DNA from 2 places in the Staphylococcus condimenti genome. Region 2 is predicted to be linked to the other one. Evidence: predicted binding sites of a transcription regulator. Region 2 holds the regulator's gene; the other holds the start of a gene.
What was found. The regulator LexA, encoded in region 2, represses DNA repair genes until DNA is damaged. The targets are predictions, from matches to a motif close to CGAACATATGTTCG.
Positions count from the first base shown of each region.

Region 1: a site for LexA is predicted at 1,976-1,989, ahead of uvrB (excinuclease ABC subunit UvrB). Genes of this name have one in related genera too.

Region 1 is NZ_CP015114.1:1,112,845-1,118,551, forward strand. Features, by position in the region: gene uvrB (excinuclease ABC subunit UvrB) at 1-1,725, opposite strand, end outside; gene A4G25_RS05645 (CsbA family protein) at 2,072-2,317, opposite strand; gene A4G25_RS05650 (YfbR-like 5'-deoxynucleotidase) at 2,324-2,965, opposite strand; gene A4G25_RS05655 (COG3942 and LysM peptidoglycan-binding domain-containing protein) at 3,163-4,134, opposite strand; one part of gene prfB (peptide chain release factor 2) at 4,455-5,498, opposite strand; one part of gene prfB (peptide chain release factor 2) at 5,500-5,571, opposite strand.
Region 2 is NZ_CP015114.1:503,303-509,009, forward strand. Features, by position in the region: gene A4G25_RS02545 (YneF family protein) at 252-482, opposite strand; gene tkt (transketolase) at 671-2,659, opposite strand; gene A4G25_RS02555 (DUF896 domain-containing protein) at 2,861-3,103, opposite strand; gene sosA (DNA damage-induced cell division inhibitor SosA) at 3,232-3,465, opposite strand; gene lexA (transcriptional repressor LexA) at 3,609-4,232, shown strand; gene A4G25_RS02570 (CAP domain-containing protein) at 4,330-5,349, opposite strand; gene guaC (GMP reductase) at 5,372-5,707, opposite strand, start outside.

The DNA.
Region 1 (5,707 bases), 610 kb from region 2:
TTGGATTTTACGACGACGTTCTGTTTCATCAATCGCAAACTTCATAGAATCCGTTATTTTATCTGCATACATAATGACTTCGCCATGCTCATTACGTGCAGCACGACCAATGGTTTGCACAAGTGAACGTTCAGAACGTAAGAATCCTTCCTTATCAGCGTCTAAAATGACTACAAGAGATACTTCTGGTATATCGATACCCTCTCTCAACAAGTTGATTCCGACTACAGCATCATAAGTACCCATTCTTAAATCTCGAATAATTTCAATTCGTTCTAATGTCTTAATTTCAGAATGCAGATAGTTGACTTTGATACCTGCTTCTTTCAAATAAGTCGTTAAATCTTCACTCATTTTTTTCGTTAAAGTCGTAATAAGCACACGTTCATTTTTATCTACTCTGTCTTGAATTTCACTTAATAAATCATCAATTTGATTTTTAGTAGGTCTTACATCAATTTTAGGATCTAATAAGCCGGTTGGTCGAATAATTTGTTCTGTCATTTTATCTGTATGTTCTAATTCATACGGACCAGGTGTTGCAGAAACATATACTAATTGTTTGGCTTTTTCCTCAAATTCTTCAAAAGTTAACGGTCTGTTATCAATCGCACTCGGTAATCTGAAACCATGATCAATCAACACTTGCTTACGTGCTCTGTCACCGTTATACATGCCTCGAATTTGTGGTAGAGTAACGTGAGATTCATCAATCATTACAAGCCAATCATCACCAAAATAATCTAACAAAGTATAAGGTGTTGAACCAATCGGACGTAATGTTAAATGAACAGAATAGTTCTCAATTCCTGAGCAAAAGCCCATTTCTCTCATCATTTCCAAATCATAATTCGTACGTTGTTCTAATCTTTGAGCCTCTAACAATTTGTTTTCAGAACGTAATTCTTTTAAACGTTCTTCCAACTCTTTTTCAATTCTTTCAATAGCAAGTTTTAATTTTTCATCACGTGTAACATAGTGAGATGCCGGGAAGATTGAAAAGTGTTCGCGTTGTCTCAATACTTCACCTGTTAAATAATTCACTTCACTGATTCTATCAATTTCATCGCCGAAAAATTCTACACGGATACAAATTTCTTCACGAGAAGCTGGGAATACTTCTACTACATCTCCGCGTACTCTGAACGTACCACGTTTAAAATCAATATCATTTCTTGTATATTGAATATCAACCAAATCTCTTAAAAATTGGCTGCGGTCCATTTCCATGCCTTCTCTAATATTCACAACTAAGTCGCTATATTCATCCGGATTCCCTAAACCAAAGATAGAGCTGACACTCGCAACGATAATTACATCGTCACGTTCAAATAATGAACTTGTTGCTGAGTGGCGCAATTGGTCAATTTCATCGTTAATCGTTGCATCTTTCTCAATAAATGTGTCAGTCGAAGGTACATAAGCTTCCGGTTGATAATAATCATAGAAGCTGACAAAATATTCTACTCTGTTTTCAGGAAACAATTCTTTGAATTCGTTATATAATTGACCGGCAAGTGTCTTGTTATGTGCAATTACAAGTGTCGGTTTACCTACTTCTTTAATTACGTTGCTCATTGTGAACGTTTTACCCGTTCCTGTTGCCCCTAATAATGTTTGATGGCGTTTTCCTGCTTTTATACCCTCTGTCAATTCTTTAATCGCTGCAGGTTGGTCGCCTTGAGGTTCATAACCAGAGACAATTTTAAATGGATGATGTTCCATACAAATTGCAACCTCCTTCTATTTCTAAATCATTTCTTTATTTATACCAATGCATTAAAACACAAATCGGTTGAGACATATATTTTGTCTCAACCTTTCTTTAATAGTTGAGAATTGCTTTACTCATATCTTGCAATACTCATTTATGCATTTAAATTAACCCTATTTACTATGCTCTATATTCTCATTTTTGTATTATCTCAAACTTTCAATATCACTATATATTCTAACAGATTTGTCAAAAAAGATACAAACATCTGTTCGTAATAGCGAAAATTTTTTAGACGAAAAAAGCACTTGTCTACATATGACAAGTACCCTCATTTTATATACCATCTATTTTCATTTAACGATCTTCATCTTCGTGCTGTTTATGGAGATTCAATTGATCAACTATAACAAATCCCGCTAAAAGCGAAACCACATCTATGAAAATAATCCATTCACTATGGAAGAAACCTTTATATATAGAACCACCGATAAGCGTTAAAGTTACAATTGCTCCAACCCATTTATTCTTAGTTACAACACTGAACAATACTACTAGAACACATGGAAAAAACGAAGCACAAAGATACCAAACGAGAACCATAAGTTGTCACCCATCTCTTTTATTTAAAATCGACATCGTTAATTCTCGCAATTCCGATCGTGGGATAAAGTTTTCTGTTAACATTTCCGGAATTACATTTTCAATAAAATCTTGTACAGATACTAAATGATCAAACTGCATAATTGTCTCAAGAGACATCTCATAAATTTCGAAGAACAGAGCATCCGGATTACGCTTTTGTATTTCTCCGAACGTTTCATACAATAAATCAATTTTATCAGCTACAGCAAGTATTTGACCTTCTAAAGAGTCATCTTTACCTTCTTGTAGTCGTTCTCTATAGACATCTTGATATTCTGGAGGAAACTCTTCTCTGATAAAATTATCTACCATTTCTTCTTCTACTTGCGAGAATAATTTTTTCAAATCACGGCTTGCATATTTTACAGGTGTTTTGATATCCCCTGTAAACACTTCTGCAAAATCATGGTTCAACGCCTTTTCATACAAATTTTTCCAGTTAATTTCATTGCCATGTGCTTCTTCCACTGTACCTAAGTATTGAGCGATTTTAGTAACCTTGAATGAATGTGCGGCTACATTATGCTCAAAATATTTAAATTTTCCAGGCAAGCGTATTAGCTTTTCTAGATCTGATAGTCTTTTAAAATATTGATGTACACCCATATCTAGCTCACCCCTTGTCTATTTAATGAGTTATTATACTCGAAAAGTTTATATTCTTGCAAGAACTTTGAAAATACCACCTATATTTTTATATTCCCGCTTGTCTTTTACCCTTTAAATAGTCATTCAACAACTATTTCATGAACAAAAAAGCACTATCCTCAAAATAATGAGAACAGTGCTTATTAATGGTTAAATTAATGAATAAAGTTATATGATGCAGCTTGTCCTGCTGAAAGTGTACGTGAAGTTACAACACCAGGGCCGTAACCATAGTTCATTTCAGATACACGAACTGAACCGTCACCATTTACGCCTTCAACGTAAGCAACATGGCCATATGCACCTGCTGTTGATTGCATGATAGCACCTGCAGTTGGCGTATTATTAACTGTGCGACCTGCGGCAGCGGCAGCATTTGCCCAGTTATTTGCATTTCCCCATAATGAACCTGCTTTACCACCAGCACGTTCGAATACATAAGATGTACATTGACCAGAAGTATAGTAGTTTGCACCTGAATAGTTAGAGTAAGAAGATTGAGCAGCTGGTGCGCTGTAAGAAGCACTGCTGTAATTTCCAGAATAACTTGTTGGTGCTGTATATGATGATGTATATGAACGAGTAGGTGCTGTGTATTCTACATTATTTTCATTAGAATAATAAGCTTGTGGTGCTGTCGTTACTTGTTCTACATTATTATAATTTGAAGTTGTTGGTTGTTTTGCTGATTGACCTTCTTCATTGTAAGCTTGTTTTTCAACTTCTGGTGCAATTTTACCAGTAAATAACGCTTGTAAATGTGCTGCACCTTTATCAGAAACTGCTAAGATATCACCAGGTAAAATTAAATTTGTAAGTCCTGGGTTAAGTTCATGTAATTTATCTACAGAGATATGATGTGTTTTTGCAATTGAATTTAAAGAGTCTCCCGCTTTCACTTCTACAACATCTGTATCCGGCAAGACTAATTGAGTGTCCTTTTTAACTTCGTCTTGGTTTAATTTATTTAAATTTTTAATTTCATTTGTAGTAGTGGCAAACAAAGCTGCGACATCGCTTAATTTAGCGTCTTCTTTAACTACGTGTGTTTGTTCTGCAGACGCGACGCCATTTAATCCTGTAAACACTGTTACCGATGCTGCTGAGAGTAATAAAGCTTTCTTCATTTATTAGTTCATCCTTTGCTGTCATTTTTAATGCATTTAATATAGCACAAAAAATAAGGCAAAAGATTAATGTTAAAAAGTTGTAATATAACCGTTAAAAACCTTTATGTTTCTTTATACTAACTCTTTTTTCTGTATAAAGTACAAATCATTGTCATTACTGTAACCTCCGGCATTTTTAAATCCACTGTAAACTTCATTTCAGTAACATTAATGAATGCATATTGCATGAAAAGTTGATAAAAATAGCTTAGAAGATTTAAAGCGAATAAAAAAATCGAAGTGCTGCTGCACACTTCGATTTTTGAGCAATATTTTTATTATGCTTCACGATTATCCATTTGTGTTCTTAAATATGCTTCAATAAATGGCCCAATTTCTCCGTCCATCACTGCATTCACATTCCCTGTTTCTTCATTTGTACGATGATCTTTTACCATTGAGTAAGGATGGAATACATAAGAACGAATTTGGCTTCCCCATCCGATTTCTTTTTGTTCACCGCGGATTTCAGCCATTTCACGTTCTTGTTCCTCTAATTTCAGTTGATACAATTTGGATTTCAACATTTTCATTGCTGCTTCACGGTTTTTAATTTGAGAACGTTCATTTTGGTTATTTACCACAATTCCAGTCGGATGGTGGGTAATACGGATTGCTGATTCAGTTTTGTTAATATGTTGTCCACCTGCACCAGACGCTCTGAAAGTATCTACTGTAATATCATCAGGATTCACTTCGATTTCAATCTCATTATTACTGAATTCAGGAATCACATCACAAGATACGAATGACGTATGACGACGGCCTGAGGAATCGAAAGGTGAAATACGCACGAGACGGTGTACACCTTTTTCAGCTTTCAAATAACCATACGCATTATGTCCTTTAATGACTAGCGTTACACTTTTAACACCCGCTTCATCACCCGGCAGATAATCTGCGACTTCTACTTTAAAGCCTTGTTGTTCAGCATAACGTTGATACATACGCAATAACATACTTGCCCAGTCTTGAGATTCTGTACCCCCTGCACCTGGATGCAATTCTAAAATTGCATTATTCGCATCATAAGGACCGTTTAATAACAATTGCATTTCAAATTGATCGAGTTTCTCTTTGAAGCCCATTGCTTCTTCTTCTAAATCTGCCTTTAAATCCTCATCAAATTCTTCTTGAAGCAATTCATGTGTTGCTGACATATCTTCTAGTTCTGCTTCTAAATCTCGATAGCCATTCACCACATGTTTCAATGCATTATTTTTATCAATAATTTCTTGCGCTTTATTTTGGTCATCCCAGAAATTCGGATCTGTCATCATCTCTTCATATTCTTGGATGTTTGTCTCTTTTTCCTCTAAGTCAAAGAGACCCCCTAAGTTGATTTAATTTTTCTTCATAATTAGCGAGATTACGCTTAATTTCGGATAATTCCATAATCATATCTCTCCAATTCCAGTTTAATTTTCCAGACTACTCTATTATTTTAGCATATATCCATATTTTTGTCGGATTGAAAAAAGACCGCTGACAGCCCTTAGAAAGATAACCCAATTTCAATTGAGTATCTCTC
Region 2 (5,707 bases):
TTTAATTTAAATCATTGTATAGTATATCATTGCGTCTCAAATTTTCCATATAAAACGTTCACTTTTTTCAAGATAATTTTATTTATACTTCCATTTCTTTAATTTAATTAAATATACCCGTTACCTTTGTATACTATAAAATTGTCTATAAACTAGGCTATTATTCAATGATTTCTCATTTAACTTTTTAATATGAACAAAAAAAGAAACTTAACCAGTGAGTCGGCAAAGTTTCTTTTTCTTATAATAGATTATTTCATTTTTTGATCCATATTTTTGTTCATCATCGTCATCATCTGATTGATTTTCTTTTGAGATGGTTTTTGACCCATTTGCATCATCATCATTCTTAACATTTCTTCATTGATTGGCGGGTTCTTTTTAAGATAATCCATCATATATTTTCTTGCTAGGAAGAAACCACCAACTAAACCGATGATAAGTGCAGCAACAATTAAAAGAATTGCTAACCAAGTTGCCATTGTCTCACCCACTTTCTTTATCCTTTAGCATTTTACTAAACTTATAAATTCATTTCAAGTTGTTCTATTACACTATTGTATTGAATTCACAAAATAAGAGCTATTCCTAGCCCGTTGAAATTTTAACTGTCATACACAGTATTTCAAGTATGGAATAGCTCTCTCTTACTTACATTGTATTGCATTTATTATAGATTGTTCAATAACTTAAGCACATTTTCTTTTGTGAAACCATATTTTTCAACAACTAAGCCGCCTGGAGCACTTGCACCGAATCTATCGATTCCTAATACTTCGCCTTCTAAGCCGACATATTTATGCCAACCAAGTGTTGCACCCATTTCTACAGCTAAACGTTTTGTAATTGAAGGTGGAAGGATTTCATCTTTGTATTCTTTTGATTGTTGTTCGAATGCGTGCCAGTTAGGCATTGATACTACACGAATACCTTTACCGCTTTCAGCAAATGATTTTGCTGCTTCAACTGCCAAGCTCACTTCAGAACCTGTAGCAAGTAATAAATATTCTGGTTCAGCATCTGATTCATAAACAACATATGCACCTTTACGAACGCCTTCTTCAACTGTTTCTTTCGGTACATCTAAAACAGGCAAGTTTTGACGTGTTAAAACTAATGAAGTTGGTGTGTTTTCAGTTTCTAATGCAACTTCCCAAGCTACACGTGTTTCGTTACCATCGGCTGGACGAATAACATTCATATTAGGTAATGAACGTAATGCAGCTAATTGTTCGATTGGTTCGTGAGTTGGACCATCTTCACCTACAGCGATTGAATCATGTGTGAAGATGAATGTTGAATTTAATCCCATGATTGCTGACAATCTTAATGCTGGTTTTAAATAGTCGCTGAATACGAAGAATGTTGCACCGTATGGGTTTAATCCGCCATGTGCAGCCATACCGTTTACAGCAGCACCCATTGCAAATTCGCGTACACCAAACCAGATGTTTTTACCTTCAGGTGTATTGCGATCATAGTCTACTGCTTCTTTTACATTTGATTTGTTAGAACCAGCTAAATCAGCAGAACCACCAAAGAATGAAGGAACATGTTCACTTAATGCTTGAATTACTTCACCTGAATCAGCTCTTGTTGCGCTTTCGCTTCCAACTTCGAATTCTGGTAAATATTCTTTATAATCTTTTGGTAATTCTCCATTGATTGCTTTTTTGAATTCATCAGCAAGTTCAGGATATTCTTCTGAATATTTATCTACTAATTTTTTCCATGCTGCTTCATTTTCATCAGCACGTTTTAACATTGTGTTATTGAAAATATCGTAGACTTCATCTGGAACGTAGAAACGTTTTTCAGGATCTAAATGATAGTTTTCAATTGTTAATTTACGTTCATCTTCACCTAGTGGTGCACCATGCACACCATGTGTACCTGATTTGTTCGGTGAACCATAACCAATAACAGTTTTCACTTCAATCATTGTAGGTCCTTTTTGTTTTTTAGCTTCTTCGATAGCGTTATTGATTTCTTCTAAATCATTACCATCTTTAACTAAAATGTGATTCCAACCATATGCTTCAAAACGTTGTTTGATGTTTTCAGAGAAGGCTTTATCTAAGTCGCCGTCTAATGAGATATCGTTTGAATCATAAAGTGCAATTAATTTATCTAATTGCAAGTGGCCTGCTAATGAAGCTGCTTCATGAGAGATACCTTCCATTAAGTCACCATCAGAAGCCAATACATAAGTGTAATGATCTACTACGTTTGCATCAGGTTTATTGAATTTACCTGCTAAATGATTTTCAGCCATTGCCATTCCCACAGACATAGCAAAACCTTGGCCAAGTGGACCTGTTGTAACTTCTACACCTTGTGTGTGTCTAAATTCAGGATGTCCAGGTGTTTTAGAGTCCCATTGTCTAAATTGTTTCAACTCTTCTAATTCTAAGCTGCCTGATACGTGAAGTAAGCTGTAAAGCAATGCAGAACCATGTCCTGCAGACAAGATGAATCTATCTCTATTAAAGTATTCATTTGAATTAGGATTAAAGTTCAAATGACGTGTCCAAAGCGTATATGCCATTGGCGCAGCACCCATCGGTAAACCTGGATGACCAGAATTTGCTTTCTCAACTGCATCAATACTTAATGCTCTTATCGTATTAACTGCAAGTTCATCTTTTTTGTCAAACATCAATAAAACTTCCTTTCTATACAGCATCATTTTATGCCATTATACATTATCTATAGTTGGTTTTACATTTATTGTTCTTATGAAACCGTTACCAATCTAAATAAATTAATTACTCTTTTACTTTTTTATAAAAAAATACCGTCTCAACACTACGCTGAGGCGGTATGGTTCTATATTCGAAATCAAATTCAACTCTTGATTTTAGCTTCTTTTATTTTGATCACGTTGTATCTTTTTCAATTTATCCGGAGTTACGTCGTTACCTTCAGGGTCTAATACTTTCGTATTTTCGATTTGTTGCTTAAATCCTTCGCGGAAAGTATCAAGATATTTTTGATGTAATTCCGCTCTTTCTTTAGCTTCTTCTTTCGTTAAACCTTCTTCTTTTTTCTTCTTAGAAAGTTCATTAATTCTATTAATTGTTCTTTTATGTTCTTCAGACATGTGTATACCCTCCATCACGTTAATAATCATTTATAATATCAAATTATTCTTTAAAACAAAAATGATACTCTGTTTATTTTTGTTTTCCCTATTTCAACAGGTAATACACTTCATTAGAACTAAAGATTTTAATGCAGAACAGCTATTAAAGGTTTACTTTCTTGTTCGCCATCTGCTTTAATATATCCTTCACGTTCGGCTTTTTGTTCTGCTTTAGTCGATATTGTATGATCTGTCATTTCGTACACTTGTTCTTTGCCATCTGTTTGGTTTGCACTTATAATAAAAGCTGAGAATAGTACAAAAGAAGTTAACAACACTGCAGAATAAGCTAAAAAAGCTGATTGGTATTTCTTAATCATTTTCCAACACTCCCAGAACATTTGTTTGTATTAACACAATATCAGAACGACTGTTCGCTGTCAATACTTTTGCGAACAAATGTTTGTAAATGTGCTGTTCGCATGCTATAATAAGAACAAACTAGAAGAGGATGTGCTTTAATATGACAGAATTAACGAAACGTCAAAGCGAAATTTATGAATATATAAAAACAGTTGTCCATACAAAAGGTTATCCGCCAAGTGTAAGAGAAATTGGAGAAGCTGTCGGATTAGCGTCTAGTTCAACTGTACATGGACATTTATCCAGACTTGAAAGTAAAGGTTACATCAGACGTGATCCTACAAAACCAAGAGCAATTGAAATTGTAAGTGACCAACTTGAAGAAAATGCTGAAATGGAAGGTACTATCCATGTTCCTGTAATCGGTAAAGTTACTGCCGGTGTTCCTATTACTGCTGTTGAAAATATTGAAGAATATTTCCCGCTTCCCGAACACTTAACTTCTACTCATAATAGCGACATTTTCATCTTAAACGTAGTTGGAGACAGTATGATTGAAGCTGGTATTCTCGATGGCGACAAAGTCATTGTCCGCAGCCAAACAATTGCTGAAAACGGCGATATTATCGTAGCAATGACTGAAGATGATGAAGCTACTGTAAAACGTTTCTACAAAGAGAAACATCGTTATCGTTTGCAGCCAGAAAACAGCACGATGGATCCTATTTATTTAGAACACGTTACCGTTTTAGGTAAAGTTGTAGGTTTATTCAGAGAACTATAATATACCTTTTCTGTTTGCATATTATCTCTTCTTAATATCCAGAACGTAAAAATCACCTCAGGACTGAAATTTTTCAGACCCGAGGTGATTTATTTTTTTAACCTGTATAGTTTTCTGTCCAGAACGGTTGTCTCTCTTCGTTGAAACTTACACCCACGCCTAAATTCTTAAAGTTAGATTGCAAGATATTTTTTCGATGGCCCGCTGAATTCATCAAACCTTCATGTGCGAAAATACTGCTTTGTTGGCCATAAGCTAAATTTTCACCTGCTGATTGATATTCGATGCCATCTTTTTGCATTCTATCAAAAGGTGATTCACCTTTAAGGTTATTATGATCAAAGAAGTGATTATCTGCCATATCCTTACTATGTTTACGTGCAGTATCCGATAATGGTTGATTGTATTTTAATACTGATTTATCTTTTTGAACACGTTCTGAATTGACTAAATCAAAATCTTGTAATTCAAAACCTTTTTCAAGTGAAGATGAAGGTGCTCCATATTGCTGTGCTAGACGGTTCTCCATTGTTTTACTCACTTGCAAGAGTCCCTTCACTTGATTATTTTCATGTTGATCATAAAATACAGTCGTATATATATTGTCTTTATTAAACACATCATACTCATCATTATCTAACTCAAATCGATAATTCCCTTTAGTAATTGAATCTAGCGGTTTGCCCATGCGTGTTCGGACAGTATCTTGTGGTGTTCCGTATTTAATCTTAGATTTAGACGAAATAACATTTTGGTTCGTATACATCGCATTTACTTTGTTATCAATATAACTGATCATGATAAATGAATGATATTGATTATGATAGGTATACCATTTCAAACCATATTCATTGGCAGTTACCCTTTGAGGTTGTCCTAACTGTTTTTCCACTTGCGTTTTATCCATATTCATCTGAATATTTCTAATCGCAAAATCTTGTTTGTCAGGAACTTTCAACGCTTCATCATTGACGCTTTCTTTTGCTGCTAAAGCTTGGATTTTGCCTCTTGCTTGTTCTTGTATATGTTCCATCCACGGTGTTTCTTTTACCGGCATGCATAATGCGATAAGTAAAAACACCGTGACTAGTCCAAACCATTTTCTAATTTTGGACACCTCCGCACATTAGTACAAAACCTTAGTCTCTGTCACCGTTGAAAATAGAATTTCTCACAATGACATAATCTACTTTGCGTAAAGAATCTAAATCTTTACCGCCTGCATATGAAATTGAACTTTGCAAGTCTTGTTGCATTTCAGTCAATGTATCAGCTAATGTACCTTTATGTTCAACAAACATCTTTTTACCTTCAACATTTTTATGTTCGCCTTTTTGGAACTCTGACGCACTGCCGAAGTATTCTTTATAAAGTTTACCGTCTAATTCAACAGTTTCTCCAGGTGATTCTTCATGTGCAGCAAATAATGATCCGACCATAACCATAGAAGCACCGAAGCGGATAGATTTAGCAAT